DNA from 3 places in the Streptomyces sp. NC-S4 genome. Region 3 is predicted to be linked to each of the others. Evidence: predicted binding sites of a transcription regulator. Region 3 holds the regulator's gene; each other region holds the start of a gene.
What was found. Region 3 encodes HrcA, which represses chaperone genes, less so after heat shock. Its sites were predicted from a motif close to TTNGCACTCNGNNNNNCNGAGTGCNAA; they were not measured.
Positions count from the first base shown of each region.

Region 1 (7,217 bases), 2.1 Mb from region 3:
CAGCGCGGGAGGCGACGCGATGACATTCGTACAAGTGATCGATTACGAGACGACGCGGTTCGACGAGATGAACGCGCTCATCGACCGCTGGGCGGAGCAGAGCAGCGGCAGGCGCACCGCCACGCACACGATGATCGGCCAGGACCGCGAAGCCCGGAACCACTACGTGGACATGGTGGAGTTCGCCTCGTACGAGGAGGCCATGAAGAACTCCAACCTCCCCGAGACGGACCGGATGTTCAAGGAGATGGTGGCGCTCTGCGAAGGCATGCCGAAGTTCATGAACCTCGACGTGGTCCGCGACGAGCACCTCAACAAGCAGCTCGCCAACCGGGTGTTCGAAGAAGCGGCCATGGCGGGGAACATGAGCGTCCTCGACGAATGCTTCGCGACGAACTACATCGACCACGACGCGAGCAGGGCGGAGTCCACCGTCATCGGGCGCGAGGCCATGCGGTCGGACATGGAGACGTGGCGCGCGGCCTTCGACATGTCCTTCGAGCCGACGGCCCAGCTGGCCGAGGGCGACATGGTCACGACGGTGTGGAAGTGGCGCGGCACCCACAAGGGCTCGTTCATGGGAGTCGCACCGACCGGGAAGACGTACGAGATGTCCGGGAGCACCACGTTCCGGTGCCTGGAGGGCGAGATCATCGAGGGTTGGTGGCACTACAACCCCGGCGCCCTGCAGCAGCAGATGGGCGGAACGGGTTCCCCCTACGGAACCTGACACCCCACTCCTGAGGCCCCACCGGCGGGAAGGCAAACGGGAAGGCCCCGCTCCGCGGCTGCGGAGCGGGGCCTTCCCGGCGTGGTGCGCGCGATCAGTGGCTGTGGCCGTGACCGTGGCCGTGACCGGCGTCGCCCTCGTCCTCCGCCGGCTTCTCGACGACCAGGGTCTCGGTCGTGAGCAGCAGGGAGGCGATGGAGGCGGCGTTCTCCAGCGCGGAACGGGTGACCTTCACCGGGTCGATGACGCCGGCCTTGACCAGGTCGCCGTACTCGCCGGTGGCGGCGTTGAAGCCGTTGCCCTTCTCCAGCTCCGCCACCTTCGAGGTGATGACGTAGCCCTCGAGACCGGCGTTCTCGGCGATCCAGCGCAGCGGCTCGACGGCGGCGCGGCGCACGACCGCGGCACCGGTGGCCTCGTCGCCCGACAGGCCGAGGTTGCCCTCGAGGACCTTCACGGCGTGGACGAGCGCGGAGCCACCGCCGGAGACGATGCCCTCCTCGACCGCGGCGCGGGTCGCCGAGATGGCGTCCTCGAGACGGTGCTTCTTCTCCTTGAGCTCCACCTCGGTGGCGGCGCCGACCTTGATGACGCAGACGCCGCCGGCGAGCTTCGCCAGACGCTCCTGCAGCTTCTCGCGGTCCCAGTCCGAGTCGGTCGACTCGATCTCGGCCTTGATCTGGTTGACGCGGCCGAGGACCTCGTCGGAGCTGCCGCCACCGTCGACGATGGTGGTGTCGTCCTTCGAGATGGTCACGCGGCGCGCGGTGCCCAGTACGTCCAGACCGGCCTGGTCGAGCTTGAGGCCGACCTCCTCGGCGATGACGGTGGCACCGGTGAGGGTGGCCATGTCCTGGAGCATCGCCTTGCGGCGGTCACCGAAGCCGGGGGCCTTGACGGCCACCGCGTTGAAGGTGCCGCGGATCTTGTTGACGACGAGGGTGGAGAGCGCCTCGCCCTCGACGTCCTCGGCGATGATCAGCAGCGGCTTGGAGGCGCCGGCCTGGATGACCTTCTCCAGCAGCGGCAGCAGGTCCTGGATCGAGGAGATCTTGCCCTGGTTGATCAGGATGTACGGGTCGTCGAGGACGGCCTCCATACGCTCCTGGTCGGAGACCATGTACGGCGAGAGGTAGCCCTTGTCGAAGGCCATGCCCTCGGTGAACTCCAGCTCCAGGCCGAAGGTGTTGGACTCCTCGACGGTGATGACACCGTCCTTGCCGACCTTGTCCATCGCCTCGGCGATGAGCTCGCCGACCTGCTGGTCCTGCGCGGAGAGCGCGGCCACGGCGGCGATGTCGGACTTGTCCTCGATCGGGCGGGCGGTCGCGAGGAGCTCCTCGGACACGGCCTTGACCGCGGCGTCGATGCCCTTCTTCAGGGCGGCCGGAGAAGCACCCGCGGCGACGTTGCGCAGACCCTCGCGGACCAGCGCCTGGGCCAGCACGGTGGCGGTGGTGGTGCCGTCACCCGCGATGTCGTTGGTCTTGGTCGCCACCTCCTTCACGAGCTGCGCGCCCAGGTTCTCGTACGGGTCGTCCAGCTCGACCTCGCGGGCGATGGTGACACCGTCGTTGGTGATGGTGGGGGCGCCGAACTTCTTGTCGATGACGACGTTGCGGCCCTTGGGGCCGATCGTCACCTTGACCGTGTCGGCAAGCTTGTTGACGCCGCGCTCGAGGGCGCGACGGGCGTCCTCGTCGAACTTCAGGATCTTCGCCATGGGAGCGGTTCAGCCCTCTCGAAAACTAGGTTTAACGAACCGCGCCCCTCGCCGCCCGGCAATCAGCGGGGTGACCAGGGGCGCAGCTCAAGCAAACTTCTTGAAGCGAATTACTTCTCGACGATCGCGAGCACGTCGCGAGCCGAGAGGACGAGGTACTCCTCGCCGCTGTACTTCACTTCGGTGCCGCCGTACTTGCTGTACAGCACGATGTCGCCGACGGTGACGTCCAGCGGGAGACGCTGGCCGTCCTCGAAGCGACCCGGGCCCACCGCGAGGACGACGCCCTCCTGGGGCTTCTCCTTCGCGGTGTCCGGGATGACCAGGCCGGAGGCCGTGGTCTGCTCGGCGTCGAGCGGCTGGACCACAATGCGGTCCTCAAGCGGCTTGATGGCAACCTTGGAGCTGGCGGTCGTCACGATCCGACCTCCCCCTTCGGAGATCCGGGGTTAACTGTCTGAGGTGGCGACCAGGTCGATCCGTCGTCGCGGGTGCCGGACCTGCCTGTCGCTGTGTTGGCACTCACCCGGGGCGAGTGCCAGGTGCGAGACTATTCCGGCGATTAGCACTCGGTCAAGCGGAGTGCCAATTCCCGCCCCCCGGCGTTGCGCGGGCCGGGCCCGGAACCCCGAAAACCAGGGCGCACGCGCGTTCGGAATCGCTACTGTCCCCTCCATGACCAGGAAGAGCTCGGGTGTGGACGTGCAGCACGCCATCCCCATCCTCATCGGCATCGCGTGCGGGATCTACGCGTTCTCGTTCGCCGTACCGCGGCTCGTGACCCAACTGACGGGCGTGGAGGGCTCCTTCACCGCCGAACACTGCACCTGGGGAGAGGATTCCGAGGGCGAGTCGCAGTGGGAGTGCAAGGGCTACTTCACCGCCTCCGACGGCTCGTTCACGATCCACCCGGTCAAGGCCGAGGGCTTCTTCGACAGTCCGCCGGAGGAGCCCGTGGCCACCCTGGTCAGCGGCCCGTCGGCCGATGCGGCGGTGCGGCCGGGGGTGGCGAACTCGCTGGCGGGCATGGGGCTGGGCCTGACCGCCTTCGCGTTCCCCGCGTGGGCGCTGACTGCGGCCGTCCGCGACGCCGCCGAGCGGCGGCGGACACGCCGGGCATGGCCCGCCGCCGCCGACCTCCCGCCGAATTTCGGGCCGGTCAGGATCCCGTCCGCCGAAACCGCCGGAGAAATCGCCGCAGAAGCCGCCGCCGATCCCGTCGCCGATCCCTCCGCCGTCTCCTCGGCGGCCGCGGGGTCGCAGCCGCCCGCCGGCACGACACCGAAGCGCCACAGCTGAAGGTTCCACCGATATGTGACGCTTGAGCCGTGCGCATCCTCGTGGTCGAAGACGAAGAAGGCCTCGCCGAATCCCTGCGGCGCGGCCTCTGCGCCGACGGGCACGACGTCGAGGTCGCCCACGACGGCCACCGCGGGCTCGACCTGGCCCTCGCCGGCGGCCCGTACGACGTCGTCCTCCTCGACCTGATGCTCCCGGGTCCCGGCGGCCACGCGATCTGCACACGCATGCGCGCCCACGGCGACACCACCCCGGTCCTGATGCTCACCGCCCGCGACGGCGAGTACGACGAGGCCGAGGGCCTGGACTCCGGCGCCGACGACTACCTCACCAAGCCGTTCTCCTTCGTGGTCCTGGCCGCCCGGATCCGGGCACTGGCCCGCCGCGCCGGCACCCCCGACCGCGGCACCCTGCAGGCCGGCGACCTCGTCCTGGACCCGCAGGGCCGCCGCTGCCGCCGCGGCGGCAGCGACATCGAGCTGACCGCCCGCGAACTGGGCGTCCTCGCCTGCCTGATGGAACAGCCCGGCCGCGCCGTCGCCAAGCAGGACATCCTGGACGAGGTCTGGGACACCCCGCACGGCATCGACCCGAACATCGTGGAGGTGTACGTCTCCTTGGTGCGCAAGAAGATCGACGCCCCCTTCGGCCGCCGCTCGATCCGCACCGTCCACGGGACCGGCTACCGGATGGCCCCCGACGGTGGTTAGCGGCATCCGGGCGCGCACCGCCGCGGCCGCAGCGCTCGCGATGGCCGCCGTCCTCGCCGGCGGCGGGCTGTGGCTGCACGCCCTGCTGCGGGCCAACCTCCTCGACAACACCACCGGCCGCGCCGAGCTCGCCGCCCGCAAGGTCGCCGCCCAGCTCGACAGCCGGACCCTGCCGGCCGGCGGACGGCTGCCCGCGCCCGAGAGCGGGGTGGACCTGGTCCTCGTACGGGACGCGGCCGGACGGACGGTGGCCAGCACCGCCGACCCCAAGCACACCCCCGACCTCGGGGGCGCTCCGCTGCCCGGCCCCGGTGACGACTCCCGGTCGGCCGTGCTCCCGCCCGCGCACCCCGGCGGAGAGCGGCGGGCGGTGGTCGTCGTCGAGGCGCCGGGAGCGCACACGGTGTACGCGATGACCGTGCTCGGCGACGTGGACGACGCCACCCGGGCCGTCGCGATCGGGCTGCTGGCCGGGGCGCCCCCGCTGACCGGCTTCGCCGCGGCCCTGGCCTGGTGGGTGACCGGCCGCGCGCTGCGCCCGGTGAGCGCGATCCGCGCCGAACTGGCGGCGGTCACGGCGAGCGAACTGGACCGACGGGTTCCGGACCCGGGCGGGGCGGACGAGATCGCGCAGCTGGCCCGGACCGTCAACGGCACCCTCGACCGGCTGGAGCGTTCCGACGCCCGGCAGCGGCAGTTCACCGCGGACGCCTCCCACGAGCTGCGCAACCCGCTGGCCGCCGTCCGGTCCCGGCTGGAGGTGGCCCTGGCCATGGAGCGCCCCGACCGGGAGTCGGTCGCGGCCGCGCTGGCCGACACCGAGCGGCTCCAGGCGATCGCGGCGGACCTGCTGCTGCTGGCCCGTCTCGACGGCGGACCGGCGTCGGCGCCGCGGAGCGAGCCGGTGGACCTGGCCCTGCTGGCCGCGGAGGACGCGGCGCGGCGGGGCGGGGCGCGGACCGGCTCGCGGACCGGCTCGCCGGTCGCGCTACGGCTGGACGCGCAGGCCCCCGTACCGGCCTCCGGGGACCCCGCTCGGCTGGAGCGGGCGCTGGCCAACCTCGTGGACAACGCCCTGCGGTACGCCCGCACCGAAGTGACCGTACGGGCGGCGACGCACGACGGCTGGGCGCTGCTGGAGGTCACGGACGACGGCCCGGGCATCCCGGAGGCGGACCGGGACCGGGTCTTCGAGCGCTTCGTACGGCTGGACGCGGACCGCGGCCGGGCCAGCGGCGGCACCGGGCTGGGCCTGGCCATCGCCCGGGAGATCGCGCGGGCACACGGGGGCGACGTACACGCGCTGCCGGCGCCCGCCGGGGGCGCGCGGCTGGTGCTGCGCATCCCGTAGGCGCCGGCCGGCGCTCGGCCGAAGCCCGGCCGGAGCCTCAGGATTCCTTCAGCGGACCTCCGTCAGCATCGACAGGCATGAGCGCGCACCGGAGGAAGCCGACGACCCGAAACCGCCGCCGACACCCGTCCCGCCGCCGGCGACCGGGCCGCACGCTGCTGGTCACCGGTTGCGCGCTGGTGGCCCTGGCGGGGGGCGGCGCCTGGTACGTCTACCGCGACCTCGCCGCCGGCATCGGCAGCTCCAAGGCCCTCGAAGGCGCGGAGAAGTCGAGTTCCGGCGACAGCAACATCCTGCTCATGGGGCTGGACAGCCGCCGGGACCAGAACGGCGAGAAGCTGCCGGAGGAGGTCCTCGAAAAGCTGCACGCCGGCAGTTCGGACATCGGCGGCTACAACGCGAACACCCTGATCCTGCTGCACGTACCCGGGGACGGCAGCCGGGCGAAGGCCTTCTCGGTGCCGCGCGACGACTTCGTCGACATACCCGGCCACGGCAAGGACAAGATCAAGAAGGCGTACGGGCTGGCGAAGGAGAAGAAGCAGGAGGAGCTCGCCGCGCGCGGGGTCAAGGACGGCCGGCAGCGGGAGCAGGAAGGCCGGGAGGCGGGGCGCGCGGCACAGATCGAGACGGTGCGGAACTTCCTGGGGGTCCCGATCGATCACTTCGCCGAGCTGAATCTGGCCGGTTTCTACCACCTCGCGGACGCGCTCGGCGGGGTACCGGTGTGCCTGAACAAGGCGGTGAAGGACCCGTACTCGGGCGCCGACTTCCCGGCGGGTCCGCAGACGCTCGACGGTCGCCAGTCGCTCGCCTTCGTGCGGCAGCGGCACGGCCTGAGCCGGGGCGACCTGGACCGGACCCGGCGCCAGCAGGCGTTTCTCGCGGGCGCGACGAAGAAGCTGAACTCGGCCGGGACCTTCACCGACCCGGCGAAGCTGATCAAACTGATCGACGCCGCCAAGCAGGACGTGGTCACGGACGAGGGCTGGGACCTCCTGGCGTTCGTGAAGCAGGCGAAGAACCTGTCCGGCGGGAAGGTGCAATTCACGACACTTCCCATCGAAGGTTTCGGAAGGAACCATGGGGAGGACATCAACGTCGTAGATGATATGAAGATAAAGCGCCTCATTGCCGAGCAGATCGGACCCAAAGATTCCGCCGCCCCCGGCACACCGGGCGCCCCGTCCTCACCCTCGCCCGCCCCCTCGCCCTCGTTCTCACGCGAGGCAGCACCCCCGCCGTCCTCACCGCCCTCCCCCTCCGTCCCGTCCACCTCCCAGGACGTTGGCGGCATCCCGTGCGTGGACTGAGGCCACTGACGACGGCGGTCGCCCGGCGGCGCACCGAGGGGCTGCTCCTGCTCTTCGTCACCGGCATCGCGGTCTTCGGCCACGCCGCCGC
Region 1 is NZ_CM135937.1:5,184,289-5,191,505, reverse strand. It holds gene ACXNSR_RS23480 (ester cyclase) at 20-730, shown strand; gene groL (chaperonin GroEL) at 825-2,453, opposite strand; gene groES (co-chaperone GroES) at 2,564-2,872, opposite strand; gene ACXNSR_RS23465 (hypothetical protein) at 3,129-3,752, shown strand; gene ACXNSR_RS23460 (response regulator transcription factor) at 3,782-4,462, shown strand; gene ACXNSR_RS23455 (sensor histidine kinase) at 4,455-5,813, shown strand; gene ACXNSR_RS23450 (LCP family protein) at 5,891-7,126, shown strand; gene ACXNSR_RS23445 (FtsW/RodA/SpoVE family cell cycle protein) at 7,114-7,217, shown strand, end outside.
Region 1: groES (co-chaperone GroES) is a predicted target of HrcA. The motif match lies at 3,016-3,042, and genes of this name have one in related genera.

Region 2 (7,217 bases), 900 kb from region 3:
TGATCTCGGACCTGCCAACGGCCTTTCCTGTCGCGAGTGCGGTACCCGCTTCGAGCTCGGCCCCATCTTCGCGTGCGCCGAGTGCTTCGGACCGCTGGAAGTCGCCTACGACCTGCCGACCGGCGACCCCGAGGCCCTGCGCGCCGCGATCGAGGCCGGCCCCAACAACATCTGGCGCTACGCGCCGCTGCTGCCCGTCCCCGCCGACGTGGCGTCCAAGCCCAGCCTGAACCCCGGCTTCACCAAGCTCGTGGACGCGGCCAACCTGGCCAAGGAACTGGGCATCACCGGCAAGCTCTACGTCAAGGACGACTCCGGCAACCCGACGCACTCCTTCAAGGACCGCGTCGTGGCCATCGCCGTCGAGGCCGCCCGCGCCTTCGGCTTCACCACCCTGTCCTGCTCCTCGACCGGCAACCTGGCCGGCGCCGTCGGCGCCGCGGCCGCCCGGGCCGGCTTCCGCTCCTGCGTGTTCATCCCGCACGACCTGGAGCAGGGCAAGGTCGTCATGGCCGGTGTGTACGGCGGCGACCTGGTCGGCATCGAGGGCAACTACGACGACGTCAACCGCTTCTGTTCCGAGCTCATCGGCGACCCGCTGGGCGAGGGCTGGGGCTTCGTCAACGTGAACCTGCGTCCTTACTACGGCGAGGGCTCCAAGACGCTCGCCTACGAGATCTGCGAGCAGCTCGGCTGGCAGCTGCCCGACCAGATCGTGATCCCGATCGCGTCCGGCTCGCAGCTGACGAAGATCGACAAGGGTCTGCAGGAGCTCATCAAGCTCGGCCTCGTCGAGGACAAGCCGTACAAGATCTTCGGCGCCCAGGCCGAGGGCTGCTCCCCGGTGTCCACCGCCTTCAAGGCCGGGCACGACGTGGTCCGCCCGCAGAAGCCGAACACCATCGCCAAGTCCCTCGCCATCGGCAACCCGGCGGACGGCCCGTACGTCCTGGACATCGCCCGCCGCACCGGCGGCTTCGTCGAGGACGTCACCGACGAGCAGGTCGTCGAGGCCATCAAGATCCTCGCGCAGACCGAGGGCATCTTCGCCGAGACCGCGGGCGGCGTGACCGTCGGCGTGACGAAGAAGCTCATCGAGGGCGGGCAGCTCGACCCGACGCTGACCACCGTCGTCCTCAACACCGGTGACGGCCTCAAGACCCTGGAGGCGGTGGCCGCGGACAGCGGGCAGACCGCCACCATCCGTCCGAGCCTGGACGCGTTCCGCGCCGCCGGCCTCGCCTGATCCTCTTCCTCCTGCACCCGGAAAGGCAGTAGCGCCATGAGCGTCAACGTCCGCATCCCCACCATCCTGCGCACCTACACCGGCGGCGTCGCCGAGGTCCCGGCCGAAGGCGCGACCCTCGCCGAGGTCATCGCGTCCCTGGAGCAGAACCACCCGGGCATCGCCGCGCGCGTCCTGGACGACCAGGGCAAGCTGCGCCGCTTCGTGAACGTCTACGTGAACGACGACGACGTGCGTTTCGAGGGCGGGCTGCAGGCGGCGACGCCGGACGGCGCCGGCGTCTCGATCATCCCGGCCGTCGCCGGCGGTTGCTGAGCATCCGGACCTAAACCGAAATTGCCCCCTCCGCAAAAGCGGAGGGGGCAATTCTGCTTGATTGGGCACGGTAGGGTTGGGGAAGTCCCCTCCGCTGTTTTTGCCCGCCGCATATGAACGGGCCGCCTGAGGGTCGACATCGGGCCAATGTGCGGGTGCGGTATGGGGCTTTGGCGAGATATGTCAGGCCCGAGTTGCCCTGGAGTATGGCAACTTTTCACTCTATTTCAACGTTTCTCGGTGTCCAGAATTCTCATCGGAATGACCTGTTGCAGACCGCATCCGCGCAGATACATTCAGCCTCGGTCGACGCGTTCCGACGCAAGTTCTGACCCGGGATCGTGAAGTGCGTTCCTGCGCAAGGGCCAGTAATAGGGGAGTTAGGCATGGCTCAGGGCACCGTCAAGTGGTTCAACGCGGAGAAGGGCTACGGCTTCATCGCGGTCGACGGTGGTGCGGATGTGTTCGTCCACTACAGCGCCATCCAGATGGACGGGTACCGCACCCTTGAAGAGGGTCAGCGGGTCGAGTTCGAGATCTCGCAGGGCCAGAAGGGTCCGCAGGCGGACATGGTCAAGCTCGCACTCGGCTAGTCCTGGAGCGATCGACCACCGACGCACAGTCTTCAGCGAAGACCTGGAACACCACGAGGGGCCCACATCCTGGACACGGGATGGGGCCCCTCGTGGTGTGCCCGGTAGTAGCAGGGCAACACCTCAAGCCGCTTGCGCCCACCCGTCACCCGACCGCCACCCCTCTTTGGGGCTTCTTCGAAGCCGCTTGCACTCTCGGGGGTCGAGTGCTAATCATTGGCGTTAGCACTCTCCGGTTGAGAGTGCTACTGAACGAGGACCGGGTCGGTGAGGCCCGCAGGGTCCGGCGGGAAGGAACCGCCGGGCACGCAGGCCGTCCGTCGCGGGCGCGGGCGCGGTCCAGGAGCAATCCACCGCTGTCCGGGAGGACCACTTCAGATGGCCAAGATCATTGCGTTCGACGAGGAGGCCCGCCGCGGCCTCGAGCGTGGGATGAACCAGCTCGCCGACGCCGTCAAGGTCACCCTTGGCCCCAAGGGTCGCAACGTCGTCCTTGAGAAGAAGTGGGGCGCCCCCACGATCACCAACGATGGTGTCTCCATCGCCAAGGAGATCGAGCTCGAGGACCCGTACGAGAAGATCGGCGCCGAGCTGGTCAAGGAAGTCGCCAAGAAGACGGACGACGTCGCCGGCGACGGTACGACCACCGCCACCGTCCTGGCCCAGGCGCTCGTCCGCGAGGGTCTGCGCAACGTGGCCGCCGGTGCCAACCCGATGGCCCTCAAGCGCGGTATCGAGAAGGCCGTCGAGGCCGTCTCCGCCGCCCTGCTCGCCCAGGCGAAGGATGTCGAGACCAAGGAGCAGATCGCTTCCACGGCCTCCATCTCCGCCGCCGACACCCAGATCGGCGAGCTCATCGCCGAGGCCATGGACAAGGTCGGCAAGGAAGGCGTCATCACCGTCGAGGAGTCCCAGACCTTCGGTCTGGAGCTGGAGCTCACCGAGGGCATGCGCTTCGACAAGGGCTACATCTCGGCGTACTTCGCCACCGACATGGAGCGTATGGAGTCGGCTCTCGACGACCCGTACATCCTGATCGTCAACTCCAAGATCGGCTCGGTCAAGGACCTGCTGCCGCTCCTGGAGAAGGTCATGCAGTCCGGCAAGCCGCTGCTGATCATCGCCGAGGACGTCGAGGGCGAGGCGCTCTCCACCCTGGTCGTCAACAAGATCCGTGGCACCTTCAAGTCCGTCGCCGTCAAGGCCCCGGGCTTCGGTGACCGCCGCAAGGCCATGCTCGGTGACATCGCCATCCTCACGGGCGGCACGGTCATCTCCGAGGAGGTCGGCCTCAAGCTGGAGAACGCCGGTCTCGACCTGCTCGGCCGCGCCCGCAAGGTCGTCATCACCAAGGACGAGACCACCATCGTCGACGGTGCCGGTGACAGCGACCAGGTCGCCGGTCGCGTGAACCAGATCCGTGCCGAGATCGAGAACTCCGACTCGGACTACGACCGCGAGAAGCTCCAGGAGCGCCTCGCGAAGCTGGCCGGCGGCGTGGCCGTCATCAAGGCCGGTGCCGCGACCGAGGTCGAGCTCAAGGAGCGCAAGCACCGCATCGAGGACGCCGTTCGCAACGCGAAGGCGGCCGTCGAGGAGGGCATCGTCGCCGGTGGTGGCGTGGCCCTGCTGCAGGCCTCCGCGGTCTTCGAGAAGCTGGAGCTCGAGGGTGACGAGGCGACCGGCGCCAACGCCGTGAAGCTCGCCCTGGAGGCCCCGCTCAAGCAGATCGCCGTCAACGGTGGTCTCGAGGGTGGCGTCGTCGTCGAGAAGGTGCGCAACCTGCCGATCGGTCACGGCCTGAACGCCGCGTCCGGCGAGTACGTCGACATGATCGCCGAGGGCATCATCGACCCGGCGAAGGTCACGCGCTCCGCGCTGCAGAACGCCGCGTCGATCGCCGCGCTGTTCCTGACGACCGAGGCCGTCATCGCCGACAAGCCCGAGAAGGCCGGTGCCCCCGCGGGCGGCGGCATGCCGGGCGGTGACATGGACTTCTGATCGACCCCGGCTCCGGCCACGGTTGATCGGCTGTTCTCGAACGAGGGCGGCACCCCCACGGGGGTGCCGCCCTCGGGCGTTTCCCGGCCGAGCCCTCAGGCGGCGGGGTGAGCGGTGAAGGTGACCTCTTCGCGGTCCTCGTCGAGGGCGATGGTCAGACCCGCGTCCAAGGCGTGTGCGAGGCGGCGCAGCAGTGGCAGCGTGGGCACCGCGTCGGCGCCTTCCACCCGGGAGGCCTTCGCCTGCGTGAGCCCGGCCCGCTCGGCCAACTGGGCCTGGGACAGACCCAGCGCCTTGCGCCGCTCGTAGACGGCCTTGGCGAAGGCCATGGCCAGCCGGATCTCGGCTCGTTCCGCCCGCACCTCGGCCGACTCGGCATACCCCTGTGCGGCTGTCTTCTCACGGGTCAGCTTCCAGCGGGTGTGGTTCACGACGGGCTCCTTCCGTCCGGGCCGGTGGCGTCGACGTCGAAGCCGAACGGCTCCGGGACGTGCAGCGGCTCGCGGAGACCGGCCTTGAAGCCTTTCGGCGTGTCCATCTCCTCGACGGTGTTCAGGAGCCGGGCGGCTGTTGTGCCGTGGGTGCGTGCCTCGTCCCAGGCTGGCGACGGCGGGGCGGCCGTGCCCGGCTTGTGGGACGTGCCACCCGTGGGTGCGGCGGGTTTGGTTGACTGGTCGCATGAGCGATCTCTTCGTCAAGATCTGCGGGCTCAGGACCGCGCAGGACGTCGACGTGGCCGTGGCCGCCGGGGCGGACGCCGTCGGGTTCGTCTTCGCGCCCGGGAGTCCGCGGACCGTGGACGCCGCCACCGCGCGGGAGCTCGCCGCTCGGGTGCCGGAGGGCGTGCTCACCGTCGGGGTGTTCCGGGGTCAGGCCGTGGCGGAGGTGCGCCGGTTCGCCGAGGAGAGCGGTGTGCGGGGCGTGCAGCTGCACGGCGAGGAGGGGCCCGGGGACTTCGCGGCGCTGCGCGCCGAGGGCCGGACCCTGCTGCGGGCCACCGCCGAGCGTGTGGAGCGCTGTGGTGAGTACGGCGAGGACCTGCTGCTGCTGGACGCGCCCGACCCGGGTTCCGGCAAGCCGTGGAACTGGGGCGCGGCGGACTTCACCGCGCCCGAGGGGCGCTGGCTGCTCGCCGGCGGGCTGAACCCGGGCAACGTGCGGGAGGCGCTCGCGGCCACCGGGGCGTGGGGCGTGGACGTGTCCAGCGGGGTGGAGCGGGAGCGCGGCGTGAAGGACCCCGCGCTGATCCGGGCCTTCATCGCGGCGGCCCGCGCCTAGTTTTTTGTAGCGACCGTTACGGAAGTCGTGCTACGTTCATTCTGTAGTGATCGTTAAGGAAATTAGGGGGATTCGTCATGAGCAAGAACGCGCTGGTCACGGGCGGCAGCAGGGGCATCGGGCGGGCCATCGCCGAGCGGCTCGCCGCCGACGGCGTCACGGTCGTGCTCACGTACGCGAGCGACGCGGAGGCCGCCCGCGAGACCGTCGAGCGGATCGCGAAGGACGGCGGCCGGGCCTTCGCCCTCCGGGCCGAGCTCGGCAGCTCCGGCTCCGCCGCCGCGCTCTGGGCGGCGTACGACGAACTGGGGCTGGGCGGGGTCGACATCATCGTCAACAACGCGGGCATCGGACTGCCCATTCCGCTGGGCGAGATCACCGAGGAGGACTTCGACCGGGTCTTCGCGGTGAACGTCCGGGCACCGTTCTTCGTCGTCCAGGAGGCCCTCGGGCGGCTGCGCGACGGAGGCCGCATCGTCAACATCTCCAGCGGCGCCGCCCGCATCGCGATGCCCGAGATCCTCGCCTACGGGGCCACCAAGGGGGCGCTCGACACCCTGACCTTGAACCTCGCCAAGGCCCTCGGCGCGCGCGGGATCACCGTGAACTCGGTCGCCCCCGGCATCGTCGACACCGACGTCAACGCCGGCTGGCTGCGCGGCAACGCCGAGGCCGAGGCGCACGCCGCCTCCCTCTCCGCGCTCGGCCGGGTCGGCCGCCCCGACGACATCGCGGACGTCGTCGGCTTCCTCGCCTCCGACGCCGCGCGCTGGGTGACCGGGCGCGTGGTCGACGCCACCGGAGGCTCCGCGCTCTGAGCCGAAGGCCCCCGGTTAGGCTGCGGCCGAGGGGGATCATGGACATGGAACGACCGCGGCCCGTACGGCTCATGGGACACGTCGCGCGGGCCGCCGCCGCCGCGTTCGCGGCGGTGGCGGCCCTGTACCTGGTCCTCCTGGTGAAGCTGGTGCTCACCAGCGGGCCCGGCCGCATCTGCGGGATCGACAGCTGCCCGCGCGGCACGACCGCCCTCGCGCTCCTCGCCCCGCTGTGCGCCGCCGCCGCGTGGCTGCTGTGGCGCATACCGGGGAGGCGCGGCCACGGCCGCGCCCCGGTGCGCGTCCGGGTGATCGCCGCCTGCGTGGCGACGGCCGCGCTGGCGCCCGGCTGGCTGGGCTTCGAGCAGATCCGCGGCCCGCAGCTGGACCTGTCCGGGTGGCAGGCGCCGGTGCATCCGGCGGCGGCCCCGGTCGGCGTCTGGGCGCCCGCGCCCGGAATGCTCGTACGGGCCCGCACCGACGGCCTCGTCGCCTACGACGGGGAGGGCCGCAGGGGCTGGCGGCTGCCCGCCCCGGAGCGCACGCCGCTGTGCGCGCTCAGCCGGACGAGCCCGTCGGGCACCGGCCTCCTCGCGTACGGGGAGAGCGTGGGGGCGTGCGGCTCGCAGGTCGTCGCCGTGGACCTGGCCGAGGGCCGGGTCCGGTGGACCCGGGACACCGGCCGGGCCCTGGTGGCCGCGGCGGGGACGAGCGCCGTCGTGGCGGACCGGGACACGGTGACCGGCCTCGACCTGCGCGGCGGCCAGGAGCTCTGGCGGGTTCCGGTCCCGGCGGACTGCACGGTGAAGGCGGTCGACGGTTCGGAGCGGCACGCCCTGTACGTGGAGGAGTGCGGCGACAGCGCCCGGATCACGGCCGTCGACGCCCGTACGGGAACCCGCGCCTGGCAGACCGCGCTGCCGACGGCGAGCCGGCTGCGCGAGGTGCGGGTGCTGTCCGCCGTCC
Region 2 is NZ_CM135937.1:3,973,064-3,980,280, reverse strand. It holds gene thrC (threonine synthase) at 1-1,246, shown strand, start outside; gene ACXNSR_RS17485 (MoaD/ThiS family protein) at 1,283-1,561, shown strand; gene ACXNSR_RS17480 (cold-shock protein) at 1,948-2,154, shown strand; gene groL (chaperonin GroEL) at 2,533-4,155, shown strand; gene ACXNSR_RS17470 (helix-turn-helix domain-containing protein) at 4,251-4,586, opposite strand; gene ACXNSR_RS17465 (phosphoribosylanthranilate isomerase) at 4,834-5,433, shown strand; gene ACXNSR_RS17460 (SDR family oxidoreductase) at 5,511-6,251, shown strand; gene ACXNSR_RS17455 (outer membrane protein assembly factor BamB family protein) at 6,296-7,217, shown strand, end outside.
Region 2: groL (chaperonin GroEL) is a predicted target of HrcA. The motif match lies at 2,341-2,367, and genes of this name have one in related genera.

Region 3 (7,217 bases):
GCGGGCCTGCGCGCGGGGCGGACCAGGGTGACCGCCTCGCCGTCCAGCAGGAAGGCGCGCGGCTCCATCGGGAACACCCGCCGCTTGCCGAAGCGGTCCTCCAGGGTCACCGTGCCCGCCTCGCAGGCCACCACCGCACCGCAGAAGTCCGTACCGGCCACCTCGACCACCAGATCGGGATCCGCCGCCACCTCCGGCACGGCCTTGGGTCGCTTCCACTGCGGGGTCAGGTCGGGGGAGTACTCGCGCATCCGGCCGACAGTAGGAGAGCCGCCCGCGTCACGCCTCCGACACGCCGAAACGGGCCGCCAGTGTGGCGCGTTGCGCACGGACGAAGTCCGCCCCGACCACCGCTCCGTGACCCGGTACGTACAGTGCGTCGTCCCCGCCCAGCGACAGCAGCCGGTCCAGGGCGGCGGGCCACTGCCCGGGAATGGCGTCCGGGCCCGCCATGGGCTCGCCCGACTCCTCGACCAGGTCCCCGCAGAAGACCACCTCGCGCTCGCCCGGCACGAAGACGGCCAGGTCGTGCCCGGTGTGCCCGGGCCCCACATTGGCCAGCAGCACCTGTACGCCGCCCAGTTCCAGCGTCCACTCGCCCGACACCGAATGCCGGGGCAGCACCATCCGGTCCACCGCCTCGGCCGCCTCCGCCTCCGCGAGCCCCTGCCGGACCGCGTCCTCGCGCAGCTCCTCGCGCTCCGCCACCAGCAGCGAGTCCAGCCCGACCGCCCCGAACACCTCGGCCCCCGGGAAGGCGGCTCCGCCCAGGACATGATCGAAATGGCCGTGCGTGAATGCGATATGGGTCACGTGCCGGCCCGTCAGCCGCTCCGCCTCGGCCCGCACCTGCGCGCCCTCGCGCAGGGACGACCCGGGGTCGATCAGGAGGACCGAATCCTCGCCCACCACCAGCCCCACGGTGCAGTCCCACACCGGCAGCCGCCGCCGGCCGACCCGTCCGGTCAGCCGTTCCCAGCCCGTCTCTTCCCAACGCACGTCCATGCGGCGACGCTACCCTGGCGGGCCTCCCTTGCCAGGGGCTTACCGCCCGGCCGTACACTGAGCGGGGGCTCTCTGGCACTCGAACGATCAGAGTGCCAACGAACACGGCAGAACACGGCAACGGACCACAGCTGGAGGTGTGCGCGATGCTCAGCGAACGCAGACTCGAAGTGCTGCGCGCCATCGTCCAGGACTACGTCGGGACGGAGGAGCCGGTCGGCTCCAAGGCGCTCACGGAGCGGCACCGGCTCGGCGTCTCGCCCGCCACCGTGCGCAACGACATGGCCGTGCTGGAGGAGGAGGGCTACATCGCCCAGCCCCACACCAGCGCCGGCCGGATCCCCACCGACAAGGGCTACCGGCTCTTCGTCGACAAGCTGGCGGGGGTCAAGCCGCTGTCGTCGCCCGAGCGCCGGGCCATCCAGAACTTCCTCGACGGCGCCGTCGACCTCGACGACGTGGTCGGCCGCACGGTGCGGCTGCTCGCGCAGCTCACCCGGCAGGTCGCCGTCGTCCAGTACCCGAGCCTGACCCGGTCGACCGTCCGGCACGTGGAGCTGCTCTCGCTCGCTCCCGCGCGCCTGATGCTCGTACTGATCACGGACACCGGGCGGGTCGAGCAGCGGCTCATCGACTGCCCGAGCCCCTTCGGGGAGACCTCGCTGGCGGACCTGCGGGCCCGGCTCAACAGCCGGGTCGTCGGGCGCCGCTTCACCGATGTGCCCCCGCTCGTCCAGGACCTCCCCGAATCCTTCGAGGCCGAGGACCGCGGCACGGTCTCCACCGTGCTCGCGACACTCCTCGAAACCCTGGTCGAGGAAGCCGAAGAGCGGCTGATGATCGGCGGTACCGCCAATCTCACCCGCTTCGGACACGATTTTCCCCTGACGATCAGGCCGGTGCTCGAAGCACTCGAGGAGCAGGTCGTGCTCCTCAAGCTGCTGGGCGAGGCCAACGAGTCGGGAATGGCCGTACGGATCGGGCACGAGAACGCCTACGAGGGACTGAACTCCACGTCGGTCGTCTCGGTCGGTTACGGTTCGGGCGGCGAAACAGTCGCCAAACTCGGCGTGGTCGGACCGACCCGCATGGACTACCCCGGAACGATGGGAGCGGTACGCGCAGTGGCACGTTACGTCGGACAGATCCTGGCGGAGTCGTAAGTGGCCACGGACTACTACGCCGTTCTCGGCGTGCGCCGCGACGCATCGCAGGACGAGATCAAGAAGGCCTTCCGGCGCCTCGCGCGTGAACTCCACCCGGACGTGAATCCGGATCCGAAGACGCAGGAGCGCTTCAAGGAGATCAACGCGGCCTACGAGGTGCTGTCGGACCCGCAGAAGAAGCAGGTCTACGACCTCGGTGGCGACCCGCTGTCCTCCTCGGGCGGTGGCGGCGGAGCGGGCGGCTTCGGAGCGGGTGGCTTCGGCAACTTCTCCGACATCATGGACGCCTTCTTCGGCCAGGCCTCGCAGCGCGGCCCGCGCTCGCGCACCCGGCGCGGCCAGGACGCGATGATCCGCCTGGACCTGGAGCTGGACGAGGCGGCCTTCGGGACGACCAAGGACATCCAGGTCGACACGGCCGTCGTCTGCAACACCTGCTCCGGCGAGGGCGCCGCTCCCGGCACCTCGGCGCAGACCTGCGACATGTGCCGCGGCCGCGGTGAGGTCTCGCAGGTCACCCGGTCCTTCCTGGGCCAGGTCATGACCTCGCGCCCCTGCCCGCAGTGCCAGGGCTTCGGCACCGTGGTCCCGACCCCGTGCCACGAGTGCGCGGGCGACGGCCGGGTCCGCTCCCGCCGCAGCCTCACGGTCAAGATCCCGGCGGGTGTCGAGAACGGCACCCGGATCCAGCTCGCGGGCGAGGGCGAGGTCGGCCCCGGCGGCGGCCCCGCCGGCGACCTGTACGTGGAGATCCACGAGCTGGCGCACCCGACCTTCCAGCGGCGCGGGGACGACCTGCACTGCACGGTCACCATCCCGATGACGGCGGCCGCGCTGGGCACCAAGTGCCCGCTGGAGACGCTGGACGGGCTGGAGGAGATCGACATCCGGCCCGGCACCGGGTCCGGACAGGCGATCCCGCTGCACGGGCGCGGCGTCACCCACCTGCGCGGTGGCGGACGCGGCGACCTGATCGTGCACGTCGAGGTCACCACCCCGGGCAAGCTCGACGCCCAGCAGGAGGACCTGCTCCGCCAGCTGGCGAAGCTGCGCGGCGAGGAGCGGCCCATGGGTCAGTTCGCGCCGGGTCAGCAGGGTCTCTTCAGCCGCCTGAAGGACGCTTTCAACGGTCGCTGACCGACCGCGATCCACCGTCACGAGCCCGGCCTGGGGATTCCCGGGCCGGGCTCGTCGCGTGGGCCCGGCGACGGCCGGACGCCGACCGGGAAGCGGACTATGCCAGGCGAATGCCACGGTTCGGCCCCATGCGCCGGACGTGGCACGATGCAGTCCATGTCCTCGGCACCGAACGGTCTCTCCCCGTACCCGATCGTGCAGGCTCCCATGGCGGGCGGCGCCTCCTGTCCCGTGCTCGCCGCCGCCGTGTGCGAGGCGGGCGGGCTGGGCTTCCTGGCCGGCGGCTACAAGACCGCCGAAGGGATGTACGAGGAGATCAAGCAGGTGCGCGCGCTGACCCGGCGCCGGTTCGGCGTCAACCTCTTCATGCCGCAGACCGGTTACGTCGATCCGGCCGCCGTGGAGGCCTACCGGGGCCAGCTGGCCGGCGAGGCGAGCTGGTACGAGATCTCGCTCGCCGAGGAGGACATCATCGGCACCAGCGACGACGGCTACGACGCCAAGCTCGCCATCCTCCTCGAAGACCCGGTCCCGGTGGTCTCGTTCACCTTCGGCTGTCCCGCCTTCGCGGCCCTCGCGGCCCTGCGCAAGGCCGGTACGTACACCGTCGTCACGGTGACCTCCGCCGAGGAGGCCCGCAGCGCCCAGCACGCCGGGGCGGACGCCGTCTGCGTCCAGGGCACCGAGGCCGGCGGCCACCAGGGCACCCACCGGGACGACCCGCAGATCGACGGCACGGCGGCCGTGGGCCTCCTCGCGCTGGTGGCGCAGGTACGGGAGGCGGTGGCGCTCCCGATCATCGCGGCGGGCGGGGTCATGCGGGGCGCGCAGATCGCGGCCCTGCTGGCGGCGGGCGCGGAGTCGGCGCAGCTCGGGACGGCCTTCCTGGCCTGCCCGGAATCGGGGGCGGACCCGGTCCACAAGAAGGCCCTGACGGACCCGCTGTTCGTCCGCACCGAGCTGACCCGGGCCTTCTCCGGGCGGCCGGCGCGGGGGCTGGTGAACCGCTTCGTGCGCGAGCACGGGCCGTACGCCCCGGCCGCCTACCCGCAGGTCCACCACCTGACCTCGGGGCTGCGCAAGGCCGCCGCCGCGGCCGGGGACCCGCAGGGTATGGCCCTGTGGGCGGGCCAGGGGCACCGGCTGGCGCGACCGCTGCCGGCGGGGGAGCTGGTGGAGGTGCTGGCGGCCGAACTGGCCCAGGCACAGAGCACGTTGAATGCAATGCAGATGAGGAGTGCGTCATGACCGCCCCGGTGTTCGTGGTGGAAGAGGTCCCCGCGGGGCCGGAGTTCGTCCTGGACGGCCCGGAGGGCCGCCACGCGGTCTCCGTGAAACGGCTGAACCCGGGCGAGGACGTGGTCCTCACGGACGGGCGCGGCCACTGGGCGGAGGGCGTGGTCAAGGCCGCCGAGGGCAAGGACCGGCTGGTCGTCACGGACCTGCACACCGTCGCGGAGGAGCCGGAGCCGGAGGTCCGGATCACGGTGGTCCAGGCCCTGCCCAAGGGGGACCGCGGCGAGCTGGCCGTCGAGACGATGACCGAGACCGGCGTGGACGCGATCGTGCCCTGGCAGGCCTCGCGCTGCATCACGCAGTGGCGCGGCGACCGCGGGGCCAAGTCCCTGGCCAAGTGGCGGGCCACGGCCCGGGAGGCGGGCAAGCAGTCCCGCCGGGTGCGCTTCCCGGAGGTGGCCGAGGCCATGTCCACCAAGCAGGTGGCGGCGCTGCTGGCCGGCGCCGACCTGGCGATGGTGCTCCACGAGGACCGCGACACCCCCTCCGGGGCGCTCGCCACGGCCGAGCTCCCGAAGGCCGGCTCCGTCGTGCTGGTGGTCGGCCCGGAGGGCGGTGTCTCCCCGGAGGAACTGGCCGTCTTCGCCGCAGCGGGTGCCCACCCCTACCGCCTGGGCCGCTCCGTCCTGCGGACCTCCACGGCAGGGACGGCGGCCACGGCGGTGCTGCTGGCCCGCACGGGCCGCTGGTCCTGACGGGTCCGCCGGTCCTGACGGGGCGCTCCTGACGTCCGGCCGGTCCTGACGGGGCGCTCCGGCTCCCGGGCCGGCCGTGCCGGGACCGATCGGCCCGTCCGGCCCGGGGGCTCCGGCCCGTCCGGCCGAAATGCCCGCCCGCGGCGGGCGTCCGGCTGGATACGATGCCCGGACCGATCAACGTCACGGGAGGCGAAGCAATGGCCGGGGAACCGCAGGCCGACTGCCTGTTCTGCAAGATCGTCGCGGGGCAGATCCCCGCGACCGTGGTACGGGAGACCGAGACCACGGTCGCCTTCCGGGACATCAACCCGCAGGCGCCCACGCACGTGCTCGTCATTCCGAAGGTGCACTACGCCGACGCGGCCTCCCTCGTGGCGGCCGAGCCGGGTGTAGCCGCCGACATACTGCGCGAGGCCGGCCAGGTCGCCCTCGACGAGAAGATCGTCGAACACGGCTACCGGGTCGTGTTCAACACCGGCTCCGGCGCCGGGCAGACCGTCTTCCACGCCCACGCGCACGTCCTCGGCGGCCGCGGCCTCCAGTGGCCCCCCGGATAGCACGTGTCCGTACGAGAGTTCGTGGTGCTGGGCACGGCCAGCCAGGTGCCCACCCGCCACCGCAACCACAACGGCTACCTGCTGCGCTGGGACGGCGAGGGCATCCTGTTCGACCCGGGCGAGGGCACCCAGCGCCAGATGCTGCGCGCCGGGGTGGCCGCGCACGACATCAACCGGATCTGCATCACCCACTTCCACGGTGACCACAGCCTCGGCCTGGCCGGGGTGATCCAGCGGATCAACCTCGACCAGGTCCCGCACCCCGTCACCGCGCACTACCCGGCCTCGGGGCAGAAGTTCTTCGACCGGCTGCGCTACGCCACGGCCTACCGCGAGACCGTCCCGCTCCGCGAGGAGCCGGTGGCGGCGGACGGCGTGCTCGCGCAGGGGTCCTCGTACGTCCTGGAGGCCCGGCTGCTCTCGCACCCGGTCGAGTCCTTCGGCTACCGGATCACCGAACCCGACGGCCGCCGCATGGTGCCCGAGCTGCTCGCGCGGCACGGGATCAAGGGGCCGGACGTGGGCCGGATCCAGCGCGAGGGGCGGCTCGGGGAGGTCACCCTGGACGAGGTCAGCGAGCCCCGGCCCGGGCAGCGGTTCGCGTTCGTCATGGACACCCGGCTCTGCCCGGGCGTGGAGGCGCTGGCCGAGGGCTGCGACATGCTGGTCATCGAGTCGACCTTCCTCGACGAGGACGAACGGCTGGCCACCGACCACGGGCACCTGACCGCCGGCCAGGCGGCGCGGGTGGCGCGGGACGCGGGCGTACGGCACCTCGTGCTGACGCACTTCTCGCAGCGCTACACCGACCCGGCCGAGTTCGAGCGCCAGGCCCGCGCGGCCGGTTTCGAAGGCGAGCTCACCGTGGCCGCGGACCTGGTGCGGGTGCCCCTGCCCAAGCGGGGCTGACGGCGGGCCGGTCCCGGCCTCGGCCGGGACCGGGTCCGCCGAGCGGTCCGAGTGGTCCGAGTGACGAAGAGCCGTCCCAGGGTGATCTGAGCCACACTGGGTTTTGGCCCCGCCCGGTGTGGGCAGGGTTGGCAGCTTTCCACTGGAAAACGTCATGCAGAAACGGGCCGTCGAGGGACAACGGGGAGATCGCCGTGACCGGTCGGGACTACGAAATCCGCGCAGCAGCAGTGGACCCGCTCGGTCCGCTGCGCGACCCCCAGGAACCCGGCTGTGACGTCTTCCTGACCGGAACGGTCTTCCTCGACATCATCTTCACCGGCCTCGACTCGGCCCCGGTGCGCGGTACGGAGTCCTGGGCGCGCGGCATGGGCTCCAGCCCCGGCGGTGTCGCCAACATGGCCACCGCCCTCGCCCGGCTCGGCCTGCGCACCTCGCTGGCCGCCGCC
Region 3 is NZ_CM135937.1:3,072,405-3,079,621, reverse strand. It holds gene ACXNSR_RS13490 (DUF3097 domain-containing protein) at 1-251, opposite strand, end outside; gene ACXNSR_RS13485 (MBL fold metallo-hydrolase) at 280-1,005, opposite strand; gene hrcA (heat-inducible transcriptional repressor HrcA) at 1,152-2,168, shown strand; gene dnaJ (molecular chaperone DnaJ) at 2,169-3,308, shown strand; gene ACXNSR_RS13470 (nitronate monooxygenase) at 3,465-4,556, shown strand; gene ACXNSR_RS13465 (16S rRNA (uracil(1498)-N(3))-methyltransferase) at 4,553-5,299, shown strand; gene ACXNSR_RS13460 (histidine triad nucleotide-binding protein) at 5,500-5,859, shown strand; gene ACXNSR_RS13455 (ribonuclease Z) at 5,863-6,768, shown strand; gene ACXNSR_RS13450 (carbohydrate kinase family protein) at 6,963-7,217, shown strand, end outside.